Linked DNA regions of Orrella dioscoreae. The protein of the gene in region 2 interacts with the protein of the main gene of each other region in a pairwise test. Links are inferred from orthologs where the notes say so. Each region holds a gene or a part of one and is shown on either strand. Other genes may lie near its edges. The genes, in order: ODI_RS19810 and ODI_RS16540.

The links.
Region 1: the proteins of ODI_RS16540 (region 2) and ODI_RS19810 interact in binary tests that used the Escherichia coli proteins (3 or more experiments, as listed by UniProt). The link is inferred for Orrella dioscoreae from one-to-one orthologs.

What each region holds. Positions count from the first base shown.
Region 1 is NZ_LT907988.1:4,309,438-4,316,909, reverse strand. Bases 4,353-7,038 are described here. They hold ODI_RS19810 (peptidylprolyl isomerase), read right to left. Parts: upstream 5,994-7,038; coding sequence 5,712-5,993; downstream 4,353-5,711. Other genes in these bases: ODI_RS19805 (SRPBCC family protein), read left to right, coding at 6,096-7,038; ODI_RS19815 (DUF1488 family protein), read right to left, coding at 5,204-5,470; ODI_RS19820 (D-2-hydroxyacid dehydrogenase), read right to left, coding at 4,353-5,054. Also shown: ODI_RS19840 (iron-containing alcohol dehydrogenase), read left to right, coding at 1-910; ODI_RS19835 (tripartite tricarboxylate transporter substrate binding protein), read left to right, coding at 1,028-2,002; ODI_RS19830 (tripartite tricarboxylate transporter TctB family protein), read left to right, coding at 2,016-2,501; ODI_RS19825 (tripartite tricarboxylate transporter permease), read left to right, coding at 2,503-3,996; more of ODI_RS19820, read right to left, coding at 4,071-4,352; more of ODI_RS19805, read left to right, coding at 7,039-7,139; ODI_RS19800 (hypothetical protein), read left to right, coding at 7,215-7,472. UniProt on the Escherichia coli protein: PPIases accelerate the folding of proteins. It prefers amino acid residues with hydrophobic side chains like leucine and phenylalanine in the P1 position of the peptides substrates.
Region 2 is NZ_LT907988.1:3,562,898-3,570,675, reverse strand. What follows is about bases 4,787-7,778. They hold ODI_RS16540 (NAD(P)/FAD-dependent oxidoreductase), read right to left. Parts: upstream 6,845-7,778; coding sequence 5,729-6,844; downstream 4,787-5,728. Other genes in these bases: pdxH (pyridoxamine 5'-phosphate oxidase), read right to left, coding at 7,452-7,778; ODI_RS16535 (flavin reductase family protein), read right to left, coding at 6,873-7,379; purU (formyltetrahydrofolate deformylase), read right to left, coding at 4,858-5,715. Also shown: ODI_RS16565 (hemagglutinin repeat-containing protein), read left to right, coding at 1-1,990; ODI_RS22350 (DUF6984 family protein), read left to right, coding at 1,962-2,336; ODI_RS16560 (hypothetical protein), read left to right, coding at 2,541-2,846; ODI_RS16555 (hemagglutinin repeat-containing protein), read left to right, coding at 3,008-3,934; ODI_RS16550 (plasmid pRiA4b ORF-3 family protein), read right to left, coding at 4,162-4,782. UniProt on the Escherichia coli protein: Catalyzes the dehydrogenation of L-2-hydroxyglutarate (L2HG) to alpha-ketoglutarate and couples to the respiratory chain by feeding electrons from the reaction into the membrane quinone pool.

The DNA.
Region 1 (7,472 bases), 750 kb from region 2 along the record:
CGTCGCGCTCTATCAGTCGGAACGTTGCGACGGCATTGTCGCGCTGGGCGGCGGCTCGCCGATCGACCTGGCCAAGGGCGTGGCCGTGTGCGCCACGCACGAAGGCCCGCTGCGCCAGTTCGCCGTCATCGAAGGCGGCCTGGCCCGCATCACCGCCGCCACCGCGCCGGTCATCGCCATTCCCACCACCGCCGGCACCGGCAGCGAAGTGGGCCGCGGCGCCATCCTGATCCTGGACGACGGGCGCAAGGTCGGCGTCATCTCGCCCTTCGTCGTGCCGCGCGTCGCCATCTGCGATCCGGCGCTCACGCTCGGCCTGCCCGCGCGCATGACCGCCGCCACCGGCATGGATGCGATTGCGCACTGCATGGAAACCTTCATGGCGCCGGCCTTCAACCCGCCCGCGGACGGCATTGCGCTGGATGGCCTGCGCCGTGCGTGGAAGCACATCGAGACCGCCACCAAGACCCCGGGCGACCGCGATGCGCGCCTGAACATGATGAGCGCGTCGATGCAGGGCGCGCTGGCCTTCCAGAAAGGACTGGGTTGCGTGCACAGCCTGAGCCACGCGCTGGGCGGCATCAACCCCGGCCTGCACCATGGCACGCTCAACGCGATCCTGTTGCCGGCAACCCTCCGCTTCAACGCGGCCGCGCCCACCATGATCGCGGAAGACAAGCTGGCACGCATGGCGCAAGCCATGGGACTCAGGGAAGGCGAAGACGTCGCGCAGGCCGTCCAGGACCTGACCGCGCGCCTGGGCCTGCCCACCCGCCTGAGCGAGATCGGCGTCACCGAAGACCTCTTCGACCGCATCATCAAGGGCGCACTCGCCGATCACAGCCACAAGACCAATCCCATCGACGCGAGCGCGGACGACTATCGCCGCCTGCTCTCGCAGTCGATGTGATCGCGTCCCTGACCAGGACGTAGTTCCACCCAGGCTAGCCCGCACGCGCCGTGCCGCTCATGTGGCACGGCGGGGCGACGCCTTTTGCAGTGCATCCAAGACAAGGAGACAAACAATATGAACGCATCCCTGACCGCACGCGCCCTGATGGGCGCAGCCGCCCTGGTGCTGACGGCCGGCGCTTTCGCGGCCGAGTACCCGACCCGCCCGATCCAGATGATCGTGCCGTGGGCCGCGGGTGGCGGCAGCGACGCCATCGCGCGCACCATCGCCATCGCGATGGAAAAGGAGCTGGGCCAGCCCGTGAACGTCGTGAACCGCGCCGGTGGCGGCAGCGTGGTGGGCCACACCGTGCTGGCGAATGCCAAGCCCGACGGCTACACCATCGGCATGATGACCGGCGAGGTCAGCATGATGCACTGGCAAGGCCTGACCAAGCTGACCTACAAGGACTTCACGCCGCTCGCGCAGATCAACTATGACTACGCCGGCGTGCAGGTTGCCGCCAACTCGCCCTACAACACCGTGGGCGAACTGATCGAGGCCATCCGCAAGGAGCCCGACGGCAGGTTCAAGGCCTCTGGCGTGGGCCAGGGCGGCATCTGGCATGTGGCCTTTGGCGGCATGCTGGTCGACCAGAAGATCGATCCCAGGAAGGTGCGCTGGATTCCCAGCGAAGGCGCCGCGCCCGCGATGACCGACCTGGTCGCCGGCGGCATCGACATCGCCCCGACCTCGGTGCCCGAAGCGCGTTCGATGATGGACGCCGGCCGCGTGAAGTCGCTGGCCATCATGGCGCCCGAGCGCAACCCGGTGTTCAAGGACGTGCCGACGCTGGCCGAAGTGATCGACACCAGGTACGCGCTGGGCGAGTGGCGCGGCATCGGCGGTCCCAAGGGCATGGAGCCCGCCGTGGTCGCCAGGCTGGAAGCCGCGCTGGAGAAGGCCTACCAGAGCGAGATCTACCAGAGCTTCATGGCCAAGCAGGGCTTCGGCGCCGTGTGGCGCAACACCGCCGACTTCAACGCCTTCCTGGCCGAGGCCGACACCATCATGGGCGACACCGTGGAGAAGCTCGGCCTGAAACGCTGATGCTGACGAGATCATGAGCCAACCTTTCGCACAGAAACTAAGCGAGTTCCTGGCGGGTGGCGTGGTCATGGCCCTGGGGCTCTACATACTCGTAGAGGCCCAGGGCTTTCCCACATTGCCCGGCAATGACTACGGCGCTTCCCTTTTCCCTTCCCTCATCGGCACCGGCATGGCACTGGGCGGCGCCTGGCTGCTGCTGGTCAGTCTCCTGCCGCTCTGGCAAGGCTGGGCCACGCGCACGCGCGTGCCCGCCACGATCCTCGCCACTTACGGCGCGCGATTGGCCATTCCCGTCGTGCTGGTCGGCGTCTATCTGTTGGCCGCCGAGCGCCTGGGCGCCATCCCCACGCTGGTCCTGATCGTGTTCGCGCTGATGATGATCAGCGGCGTGCGTCTCCTGCTGGCCGCACTGGTCTCGCTCGCAACGGCCGCGGTGATCTGGGTGGCCTTCGTCCACATGCTGAAAGTGCCGTTGCCGCTGGGCATCCTGGGAGGTTGAGATGGACGCCGTTCTAGAAGGCATCATGATGGTCTTCAGCCTGGAGACCCTTGTCGTCATCATCGTGTCGGCGCTGTTTGGCGTCTTCGTGGGCGCGGTGCCGGGGCTGACCGCCACGATGGCTGTCGCGCTGCTGGTGCCGGTGACCTACTTCATGGATCCCATCCCGGCCATCGCAGCGATGGTGACCACCGCGGCGGTCACGATCTTCGCGGGCGACATTCCCGGCGCCTATCTGCGCATTCCCGGCACGCCGTCCTCCGCGGCCTACGTCGAAGAGGCCTACGCCTTCTCGCAACGCGGCAAGGCCAGCGAGTGCCTGGGGGTGGCCATGGTCTGTTCGGTGATCGGCGGCACCGCGGGCACGCTGGTGCTCGTCTTCATTGCGCCCTATCTCGCCGAGGTCGCGCTGAACTTCAGTTCCTATGAGTATTTCTGGCTGGCCGCGCTGGGCCTGAGCTGCGCCATTTTCATTTCCCCCGGCTCGCGCGTGAAGGCGCTGCTGTCGCTGTGCATCGGTCTGTTCCTGTCCACCATCGGGCTGGACATGATCACTGGCTCGCCGCGTTTCACCTTCGACGTGCCGGATCTCATGGGCGGCATCAACTTCATTCCCATCATGATCGGCATGTTCGCCATTGCCGAGGTGATGAAATTCACCGCCACACCGGCCACGAACCTGAAAGTCACGGTCAAGGACTCGGGCAAGGTCTTCGGCGAGGTCCGTCCGGCATTGCGGCAGCACTGGCGGTCCGTCCTGCGCGGCAGCGGTACGGGCAGCGTGATCGGCGTGCTGCCAGGGGCTGGCGCGGACATCGCGGCCTGGATCTCCTATGCCATCAGCCAGAAGTCGTCCAAGACGCCCGAGAAATTCGGCAAGGGGCATATGGAAGGCATCGTCGAGGCCGGGTCGTCCAACAACGCCGCCGTCAGCGGTTCGTGGGTGCCGGCGCTGGTCTTCGGCATTCCGGGCGATTCCATCACGGCGGTGGTGATCGGCGTGCTGTACATGAAGGGCATGAATCCGGGGCCGGCCATCTTCATCGATGGCGGCGCCATGGTGTATGCGCTGTTCACGGTGTTCTTCGTGGCCAACCTCATCCTGCTGCCGGTGGGTTATCTCGCCATCCGCGCCGGCAAGGGGTTCGTGGCCACGCCGCCGCGCGTGGTGATGCCGGTGGTGCTCGCCTTCTGCATCGTCGGCGCCTACTCCATCAACAATTCGTCGGTGGACATCGTGCTGATGCTGATCGCGGGCGTCGCGGCCTATGGCCTGGCGCACGCGGGCTTCCCGGTGGCGCCGATCATCCTGGGGCTGGTGCTGGGCGGCCTGCTGGAGAAAAGCTTCATGACCTCCATGATGCGCAGCGACGGCAACCTGATGGAGTTCTTCTCGCGTCCCATCAGCGCGGGATTGGGCATCCTGGTCATTGCCATCTGGGTGCTGCCGCCGATCATCCGGCTGTTCCACAAGCGGCCGGTGACGGCTGCGTAAGCGCCGCCGCTGGCTGTAAAAAAACCGGGCATCCCCGATCAGGGATGGCCGGTTTCTTTTTTGCGGATTGACGTTCAGCGCTTGGCAGGCGGCTCCACGACGTTGCGCGGTTCGCCGCGCCAGGCGGCTTCCACGTTGTCGATCAGCTGGTCGGCCAGGCCCTGGATGGCCTCCTGGCTGGCCCAGGCCACGTGCGGCGTCAGGATGAAGTTGGGCAGCGACTGCAGCGCCATGAAGGGGTGATCCTGCGCGGGCGGCTCCTCGATCGTCACGTCGAAGCCCGCGCCGGCGATGGTGCCTGCGCGCAGCGCGTCGGCCAGCGCGGCCTCGTCCACCAGGCCGCCGCGCGCGGTGTTGATCAGCAGCGCATGGCGCTTCATCTGCGCGAACTCGGGGGCGGCGATCATGTTGCGGGTCGTGGGCAGCAGCGGGGCGTGCAGCGTGATCACGTCGCTCTGGCGCAGCACTTCCTCGAAGGGCGTGTACAGCGGGCCCATGCCGGTCGAGCCCTTGTGCGCGGCGAACAGCACCTTCATGCCGAAGGCCTCGCCCAGCTTGGCCACCGAGCGGCCCAGCGCGCCGTCGCCGATGATGCCCAGCGTCGAGTTGGCGAGATCATGGATGGGGTAGTCGAAATAGCAGAACTGGCCGCTTTCCTGCCAGCGGCCGCGGGCGACCGAGTCGCGATAGGCCAGCAGGCTGCGCCGCAGGGCCAGTATCAGCGCGAAGGTGTGCTCCGGGACCGTGTGGGTGGCGTAGCCGCGGATGTTCGTCACCACGATGCCGCGTTCCTTGCAGGCGGCAACATCCACCACGTCGGTGCCGGTGGCGGCCACCGCCACCACGCGCAGCCTGGGCGCGGCGGCAATCGCTTCGCGCGTCAGCTTCACCTTGTTCAGGATCACCACGTCGGCGTCCTTGATGCGGGCGGCGACCTCGTCCGGCTTCGTCTGGCCGTGGCTGTCGAGATCGTGGGGGAAGTTCGGCGTGCGCACCGTGATCTGCGGGGGCAGGGTGTCGCGGTCGAGTATCACGACGCGCGCCTTCGCTTGGCTCATTCTTTGTCTCCGTATGAGGGACGCGGCCGGCAGGCAGCGCCGCGGCCGGGGCCGTGACGGTATCGTAACGAGCTTCGGCCGCGCACGCACGGCGCAGTGCCGCAATTGGCGTGGCGCCGTACGATCAGGCGGTACCGGCCAGCCCGGTGTCAGCGGCCCGCGAAATCTCCTTCACCCAGGTCGATCGGGCCGTCCGTGGGCACCCACTTTGCCTGCTTCGCGACATCCTCGATGTCCGAGCGCGCCGTCTCGAAGGCCTTGAGCAGCTCGCTGCCCGAGCCGTCCGCCGCGCCATAACGCTGGCGCAGCACGTCGCCGGAAATCTCGAATTGGCGCGGCACGCCGCCGGTTTCCAGCGTGAAGACCACATCGTCCTCGCGCACGTGCGCCTGTGTCTGCTTGGCAAAGCTACCCATGTTCCGCTCCTTCGTCAGGTGAGGCGAGCCGCAACGCGCGCGGCTCCCGGGCGTGTCCCGCAAGAGGCGGGACACTGTTGCCGTGCATGGCGTGGTGCCGTGCACGGGCGTTCCATCCTACCCAAATGGGCGTGGCCGTGCAGTAACGATAGGCTGCACCCTGGCTGGCTGGGCGTCGCGCAAGGACGAAAAAAAGCCCGGCAAGCAATGCCGGGCTTCTCTTTCCTGCGCAAGGCAGCGATCAGTCCTTGCGGCTGGTCACTTCCAGCAGGTGGTAGCCGAACTGGGTCTTCACCGGACCCTGCACGACGTTCACGGGGGCGCTGAAGACGACTTCGTCGAATTCGCGGACCATCTGGCCGCGGCCGAAGGTGCCCAGGTTGCCGCCGTCGCGGCTGGAGGGGCAGCTCGAGTTTTCGCGTGCAACCTGGCCGAAGTCGGCGCCGTTTTCGATGGCGGCCTTCAGTTCGTTGCACTTGGCTTCGGTCGAAACCAGGATGTGGCGGGCGGATGCGGTTGCCATGGCGGGCTCCTTGATAGTCAATCCAGAAGCGTACCGGATTTAGGAGAGGCGTGCCTGCAAGCGCCGTGCTAAGGTTGCGCCACCCTACAGCCGCCGCCTGCCATGTCCCCAGATACGCCCCCCGCCGAGGTTCCCGTCCGCTATTGGCAGCGGCCCGCGCAGCGGGCGTTCCTGGCCGCCCTGGGCGGTGTATTGCTGGGCGCGCTCGTCTCCTTGGGGCTGTACGCGGTCCTCGCAGGCTTCACGCCGCTCAAGCGCGAATTCGTGTCGGGCATGGGCCTGTTCGGCCTGCCCTTCTTCATGGGCGCGGCCACCGTCTGCCTGAGCCCGCCCGCACGCCAGGCCCGCTGGGGCTATCGCATCCTGGCGCCCTGGGTGTCGGTGCTGATCGTCTTCCTCGGGCTCGTCATCGTCGCCGTCGAAACCCTCATCTGCCTCGTCATGCTGGCGCCGGTGCTGTTTCCCGCCGCCTCCCTGGGCGGCGTCCTGGCCGGCTGGCTGCTCACGCGCTGGCGCCAGCGCGCGGCGCAGCGCGCCACGCTGGCGTCGGTGCTGGTGCTGCCCATCCTGTTGGGGCCGCTGGAACCGATGGTGGTGCCCACGCAGGTCGAGCACATCACGGTGTCCGACCGCATCGTCATCGCCGCCGCGCCCGGCGCGGTCTGGGCCACGCTGGTGCAGGTGCCCGACATCCGCGACAGCGAACTGCAGCCCAGCTTCTCGCATGCCATCGGCCTGCCGCGCCCGCGCGCGGCGCTCATGACCGGGCAGGGCGTGGGCGCGGTGCGCGACCTTTATTGGGAAGACAACGTGCGCTTCCGCGAGCACGTCACCGCCTGGGAGCCTGGCCGACTGCTGGCCTACGACGTGGATGTTTCGCCCGCGCGCGACACCCTGAAGAAGCTCGACCCGCACGTGGTCATCGGCGACCGTTATTTCGACGTGCTGCGCGGCCGCTATGACCTGCGCGCGCTGCCCGACGGCAGCACCGAATTGTCCTTGTCGACCACGTACCGCATCAGCACGCGGGTGAACGGCTATGGCAAGTTCTGGGCCGATCGCACGCTGCACGATTTCCACGGTGTGGTGCTGGACCTGCTGCGTGACCGCGTGCAGGCCGGGCCCGTCACGGCGGCGCGAGGCTGACCCCCAGGTCAGGTTTTCCATAATTTACCCAATTTGGGTAAAATGGCCAAAACTCCTGATGTGTGAGAGCCCCTCATGGCCAATCCCCTGATGTCGTCCCCCAAGGACAAGCGTCACCTGACCCAGACCCTGCCCAGTGTTTCCGCCTCGAAGATGGTGGGGGCCATGCAGCAGGTCACGAACACCGTCATGACGCACGGCGCGGTGGTGGTCACGCGGCATGACCAGCCCAGCATGGTGCTGCTGTCGGTCGACCGCTATCTCGAACTGGAGCAGGCGGCGGCGCCCAACCTGGATGCCCTGACCCAACGCTTCGACGATCTCTACGCTGCC
Region 2 (7,778 bases):
CCTGCTGCTGGAGAGTCTGCAGGACACCAGCACGTACCAATCGAAGCAGAAGAACGCTGGCTTCAGCGGCAGCGTCTGCGTGACCTGCGCGGTGCCGGGCTCCATTGCAGGCAACATCGGTCGCGGCAAGATGAACAGCGACTACGCCTCGGTCACGCAGCAGACGGGATTGAAGGCGGGTGACGGTGGTTTCCTGATCGACGTGGGGGGCAACACCACGCTGATCGGCAGCGTGATCTCCAGCAGCCAGCAGGCGGTGGCCGACGGCTTGAACCACCTGAGCACGGGCACGCTGACGGTCGAGGACATCAAGAACCGTGCGACATACTCGGCCAGCCAGGTGAGCGTGGGTGGCGGGTACACATTTGGTGGTGATGGCGGGGAAAGCGCAGGCCAGGGCGGCGTCGGTCAAGACAAGCACGGGAACGTCGCTGCGGGCGGCAATGCCAAGCCTGCCAGCAGTGTTCCGTCGGACAAGTCCGGTTTGTCTATGGGCCTGCCGGTGGCGCTGTCAGCCAGCGGCAACGCCAGCTCGACCACGCGCAGCGGCATCAGCGAAGGCGTGATCGAGATCCGAGATGAAGCGGGCCAGCAGGCACTGACGGGCAAGAGCGCGGCCGAGACGATCGCGTCCTTGAACCGGGACACGACGGATACCCTGGGGGCGCTGAAGCCGATCTTTGACAAGGAGAAGATCGAGGCCGGCTTCGAGATCGGGACGGCGTTTGCGGGGGAGATGGGTCAGTTCCTGACGAATCGGGCGAGGGAGGTGGATGCGCTTGAGAAGCGTGCTGGCGATATGTCGCTGACAGAGGCTGAGCGAGATCAGGCCAAAGCCGATGCGATCTTGTTGGATAGGCAGTGGGGCGCTAGCGGTTCCTATCGGCGGATTCTGAGCGCCGTCGCCGCAGGAGCGGGCGGTAACGTCACGGGCGGAGCAGGCCAGTTCGTCCAATCGGCTGCGGTGAACTATCTGCAAGGGCTCGCTGCGAGCGAGGTTAAATCTATCGCTGACGCCCTGGGCACAGGGTCAGAAGCAGAGGCGGCTCGTGCGGCGCTTCACGCAGTAGTGGGATGTGTGGGAGCAGCGGCAAGTGCCGGTGCTTGCGGCGCAGGCGCGCTTGGCGCAAGCGCCAGCTCCGTGCTGGGCGCGCTGCTAGGCAGCAGCGCGACGGCAGGCTCGGAAGAGAAGGAGTCTCGCGTTAACCTGATTTCCAGCATCGTTGCTGCAATCAGCCTGGGGACGGGGGTTGAAGCGGTTGCCGCCGTGGTGGCTGCGCGCACCGAGGCCGAGAACAACTACCTGAAGCCTGGAGAGATTCAGACGCTGATGGATGATCTAAGGCTGTGCAGGACGGCAGGAGATCCAGCAGCGTGTCAGCAGGAGACGAAGGAGAAGTACGAGGACATCAGCGTCTCACGAGGTGGCTCGAAGCTGTTCGGTTGTAAGGCAGAGGGGGAAGCAGCTTGTGAGCAGCAATTGCGGGATGCAGATGGCGGGGCTGATGCCTTGGCTGAGCTTCAGCGGTCGGGGTGGAAGCCGGAGGAATTGGCGATCCTGGACGGGCTGGCCGATCTGAGCTCTGATGACAGCTTTATCGCCCGGAAGATTTGGCACAGTGCTTTTCTATCGGAGTCTGGTGTCATTGGTGGGGTGCTCGTTAGCGGGGCGGCATCTGCGGCGGCCGCTCAATCTGAGGTGAGCGCTGCGAAGGCAAATGCGCTTGCTACGGCGGGGAAAACTGCCTCGGGGGCAGAGCAAACGATTTTTCGAACCGCGCATTACAGTAGTCGTCTCCAGAAAGAGGGCGTCAATGTAGCTAAAGCAGAGGCCATTGTTGCGAAAGAAATTCAGCAGATGAGGGCGGCCATGACTGAGAATGCCAATGTCTCTGGAAGACTTTTTATAGACGGGGTGCAGGTGGAATATCGTGCCAGGCTATTGCCTGGAGGGGCTGTAAATGTTGGAACTATTTTTCCGGTTAAGTGAAATGAGAGAACTGAGTTATCAGGAGAGGAACTTGATTCAGGGGTTTGCTTCGCGCCTCCCTGGCAGCGAAAAGGATATTTTGCTGCAAGACCTCAGCTGCGCAAAAATAGAATCCACACATTCTAATGAAGAATGTTTGGTGTTTTTCTTAGAGGGATACAACCGTACTGGCTCACATGGGCAGCACCTTTATTCGGTGGAAGCAAAAGCGTCCGACTGTGATGGTGAAGAGATATCGATACTGCTTTACGCGGACGAGTTCGGCCGTTTGTTAGAGTTGGAATTTATTAGATGGGCAGATGGGCCAATATTGGGAATTGATTGGGATACGGTTGAGTTCTATTAGTCTGAAATTTCGATTTTAAGCAATCGAATCATGCCTAGATGTAATATCGCAGCAGAGTTGACAAATCCCTTGTTAGCTAAATTTCGGCCCCATGGCGATGGCAGCATCAATCTCACCGAAGTGGAAGGTGATTATTAGTCGCCCACGGATCTAACTCTGGTCATGGAGGGAGGGGATAGCTAAAATTTTTGGAAAAAATTAAAAATGGATTTTGTGAAAAAAATAAAATTTATGCCTGATTATCACTGCCATCCTCTATGGCATGATGATTCTGCGGAGTTCGGAGATATTGACCCGGACGTGTTACCTCTAAGCGATGCGCTTAAGATAAGAATTAAAAAATGGGCTGCTGCCTATGATGCCTCCTTAAATGTCGATGATCCGGCTCTGTCTGGGTTTAAAACCACGGAGGAAGAGAGGAAATTTGCAGAAGAGGGTGAGTTGATAAGCGAAGAATTAAAAAAAGAACTTGGTGGGGAATATTTAATTTCTTTGTTTGTTCCTGTGTGACTTGTGCGTTGGTGGGTTTTGGATTTTATCAAAATTTTTTGATCGTTAATTAACGGTGATCCTATTTGTCATGTCTGTTCACTAGCTATGAGCTAATTTGGCCACCTCTATCCGTAACAATAATGTGGAGTAGGCCTGACTGGCAGTAGGCGGCAAAGAACCTGGCGTCGCAGCAGACGAAGAACAAGAGCAGCAGCGCGAGCGTGGGCGTGGGCATCACGCTGGGCGTGGAAGGCGGCGGCGTGTCGGTCAACGCAGGCGTCTCCAGCGGCCGCGGCAACTCGGATGGCCGCGACAGCACCTGGACGCAAACCAACGTCACGGCAGGCAACGTGCTGGCGCTGCAATCGGGCGGCGACACCTCGTTGCGGGGTGCAGTGGGCCAGGCCGACCAGATTCTTGCGTCGGTAGGCGGCAACCTGTTGCTGGAGAGTCTGCAGGACACCAGCACGTACCAATCGAAGCAGAAGAACGCTGGCTTCAGCGGCAGCGTCTGCGTGACCTGCGCGGTGCCGGGCTCCATTGCAGGCAACGTCGGTCGCGGCAAGATGAACAGCGACTACGCCTCGGTCACGCAGCAGACGGGGCTGAAGGCAGGTGACGGCGGTTTCCTGATCGACGTGGGGGGCAACACCACGCTGATCGGCAGCGTGATCTCCAGCAGCCAACAGGCAGTGGCCGATGGTTTGAATCACCTGAGCACGGGCACGCTGACGGTCGAGGACATCAAGAACCGTGCGACGTACTCGGCCAGCCAGGTGAGCGTGGGTGGCGGGTACTCGTTTGGTGGCGGTGGCGGGGAAAGCGCCGGTCAGGGCGGCGTCGGTCAAGACAAGCACGGGAATGTCGCTGCGGGCGGCAATGCCAAGCCTGCTAGCAGTGTTCCGTCGGACAAGTCCGGTTTGTCGATGGGCTTGCCTGTAGCGCTGTCAGCCAGCGGCAGCGCCAGCTCGACCACGCGCAGCGGCATCAGCGAAGGCGTGATCGAGATCCGCGACGAAGCTGCCCAGCAGGCGCTGACGGGCAAGAGTGCAGCCGAGACGATCGCGTCCTTGAACCGGGACACGACGGACACCCTGGGGCGCTGAAGCCGATCTTTGACGAGGAGAAGATCGAGGCGGGGTTTGAGATCGGGACGGCGTTTGCGGGGAGATGGGGCAATTTCTGACGAATCCGGCCAAGGAGGTTGATGCGCTTGAGAAGCGCGCTGGCGACGTCATACTGTCTGATGAGTAGCGGTTGCAAGCAGGCACGCAATTCAGCAGAAGACATAGGGGAGGAGAGGGAGCCGTCAGGCACTTCGCCACCGTCTCGCTTACTCCCATATCTGCATCATTCGCTGGTTGACCTCCTGCAGGTCGAAGGCGGTAAGGTCGAAGCGCTTGCCGTGCCAAAGCAACATATCGTCGTGCTCGGGGTGGTTGGGATCGGAGATGGCTTGCAGGAAGTGCATATAGCCGGGTTCTCCGCCGACGTCCTCCGGCGGGCAAGCATTGGCCCCTTCCAGGCACCACGGTCCGCCCAGCGGTTCGTTGAACTCGGTCGCATCCAGCACTTGAATTTCGTGCTCCCAGTGGTCCCCTAAGTCGTAGACATAATCGAAGCTACTGGCGCCTTGGATGACCTTATTCAGACTTACGCGCTTTTCGCTTTGCAGGCCGGCTTGCGGATAGTCCGGGTCGGGTTCACCGTAACGCACGCCGTTGATGACGAACTCGTGCAGGTGTCCACCTTGCCAGCCCATCGCCAGCAGGATGGTCACGTGCAACTTACGCAGCGTGATCCGGCTGGGCACAACGATCGTGCGGTAGATGACGGGCTGGATTTGGCGCAGTTCGATACGTAACACCAGCGCCGCGCCCCGACAGGACGCGGCTTTCGCATGGCTCACGTTGCCTGCTTCGCAACTGTGCTCTCGGGTGATGTCGGATGCCATAGCGAGAATCCCCGTATATGGTTGGGCGGGGAGGGCGGCGAAGCGCGCGATTACCTTGCGCAAGCAGGTTTCCCTTCAGCGGAAGACGACCGTGCGGTGGCCGTTCAGCAGGATGCGGTGCTCGACATGGCTGCGCACGGCGCGCGACAGCACCAGCGATTCCACGTCGCTGCCCACCTGGGCCAGGTCCGCCGCGCTCAGCGTGTGGTCCACGCGCTCGATGTCCTGTTCGATGATGGGGCCTTCGTCCAGGTCCGGCGTGACGTAATGGGCCGTGGCGCCGATGATCTTCACGCCGCGGGTGTGGGCCTGGTGATACGGGCGCGCGCCCTTGAAGCTGGGCAGGAAGCTGTGATGGATGTTGATGGCGCGGCCCGACAGCGCGCGGCACAGGTCGGGCGACAGGATCTGCATGTAGCGGGCCAGCACCACCAGGTCGATGCGCTCGCGCTCGGCCAGCGCCAGGATCTGTTGCTCCTGCTGCGCCTTGGTGTCGGGTGTGACCGGCAGGTGATGGAAAGGAATGCCGTAGGACTGCGCAAGCGGCGCGAAGTCGGGGTGGTTGGACACCACCGCGGCGATCTCCACCGGCAACTGGCCGCTGTGCGTGCGGAATACCAGGTCGTTCAGGCAGTGGCCCTGCTTGCTGACCATGATCAGCAGGCGCGCCTTGCGGCGCGCGTCGTGGATCTGCCAGTCCATGCCGTAGTCGGCGGCCAGCGTCGAAAACCGGGCGCGCAGCGTGTCGGCGTCGATGTCCTGCGGCAGGTCGAAGTGCACGCGCAGGAAGAAGCGGCCCGTCTCTTCGTCGCCGAACTGCTGCGCGTCCAGGATGTTGCCCTGGAGCTCGAACAGCAGGCCGCTCACGCGGTAGACGATGCCGGTGCGGTCCGGGCAGGAGAGGGTCAGGATGAAATCGTTGTGTTGCGACATGATGGGAACGTGGTCAGGAAAGCAGGGCGGCCGCGGCGGCCCGGGCGATCGCCAGGCTGGCGGTCAGTCCCGGTGATTCTATGCCGAACAGGTTCACCAGCCCGGGCACGCCATGGATGGCGGGTCCGGCGATGACGAAGTCGGCGGCGGGGGCGTCAGGGGCGGAGATCTTGGGCCGGATGCCGGTGTAGCCCGGCGCCAGGGCGCCGTCGGGCAGGCCTGGCCAATAGGCGCGCACGGCCTCGTAGAACACATCCGCGCGCGCGGGGTCCAGGCTGTAGTCCTCGTGCTCGATCCACTGGGTGTCCGGGCCGAACTTGGCCTGGCCGCCCATGTCCAGCGTCAGGTGCACGCCCAGGCCGGCGGCTTGCGGGACGGGATAGATCAGCCGCGAAAACGGCGCGCGGCCGCTCAGTGTGAAATAACTGCCTTTGCACAGATAGGCCTGGGGCAGGGTGTCCGGCGGCAGGCCTTCGATGCGCCGCGCCAGGGTGGGCGCATGCAGGCCCGCTGCGTTGACCAGCGTGGCACAGGACAGATGCATGCCGTCCTCGCCACCGAACTGCAAGTCGAAGCCGCCGTGAGGCCGCAAGCGGCCGGACAGCAGCGGCGTATGGAAGACGCATTGTGCGCCCGCGTTTTCGGCGTCGCCCTGGAAGGCGAGCATCAGCGCGTGGCTGTCCACGATGCCCGTCGACGGCGACAGCAGCGCGGCCGTGCAGTGCAAGGCCGGCTCCAGCGCGCGCGCCTCGGCGGCATCGATCTGGCGCAGGTCATCCACGCCGTTGGCGCGTGCCCGGGCGGCGATGCCTTCCAGCTGGGCATTCTGTTCGGGGCGCGTGGCGACGATGAGCTTGCCCAGGCGTGCGTGCGGGATGCCGCGTTCGGCGCAATAGGCGTACAGCAGGTGCTTGCCTTCGACGCAGAGCTTCGCCTTCAGGCTGCCGGCAGGGTAATAGATGCCGGCATGGATCACTTCGGAATTGCGCGAGCTGGTGCCGGTGCCGATGGCTTCGCTGGCTTCGGCAACCAGCACGTCGCGTCCGGCCAGCGCCAGTTCCCGCGCCACGGCCAGGCCGACGACGCCCGCGCCGATCACCACGCAGTCGATGTCGAAGGCGTGGCTCATCGGGGCACCGGGACGGCACGCATCGTCGTCATCGCGGCAGTGCGGGGGTGAGGTCGAAGCCGCCGGCGTGATAGACCAGCGGCGGCGCGTCGGTATAGCCGCAGTGCTCCACTTCGCCCACCAGTATCAGGTGGTCGCCTTCACGGTAGCGGCTGCGGTTGCGGCATTCGAACCACGCCGCGCCGGGTTCGGCCAGCATGGGCGCGCCGCCAGGGGCCTCGGCCAGCGTCAGGTCCTGGAAGCGTTCGGCGGCCGTGCCGCGCGCGAAGCGCGAGGCCAGCGAGAGCTGTCCCGCCGCCAGCACGTTCACGACGTAGCGGTCGCACTGCTCGAAGAGGGGCAGCGAGGACGAGGTCAGCGAGAGGCTCCAGAGCACCAGCGGCGGCTCGAGCGAGACCGAGTTGAAGGAACTGACGGTCAGGCCGGCCGGGGCGCCGGCCGCGTCGCGCGTCGTGACGATGGTCACGCCGGTGGCGAAGCGGCCCAGCGTGGTGCGGAAGTGGGCGGGGTCGGTGGCAGTGGGCGTTGCGGTCATGCTGGGGCGATCAGGCGGGCGCAGCGGGCGCGGATGAGGCCGGTCGTGGCGTGTGGGGGTGTCGAGGCAAGGTCAGGGCGACAGACGGACGACGCGCCAGATGCCGCCGTCGTCGCGGCGATAGACCAGGCGGTCATGCAGGCGGGAAGGGCGGCCCTGCCAGAATTCCATGCTTTCCGGCCGCAGGCGGTAACCGCCCCAATGCGGCGGCCGGGGCGGGTCTTCGCCCAGCGAGGCCGTGTATTGCGCGTTGCGGGCTTCCAGTTCGTCGCGGCTGATGGGCTGGCTCTGCTTCGAGGCCCAGGCGCCGATGCGCGAGCCCAGCGGGCGCACCTTGTAATAGGCGTCGGAGTCGGCGGCGCTGACTTTTTCCACCGGTCCTTCGATGCGCACCTGGCG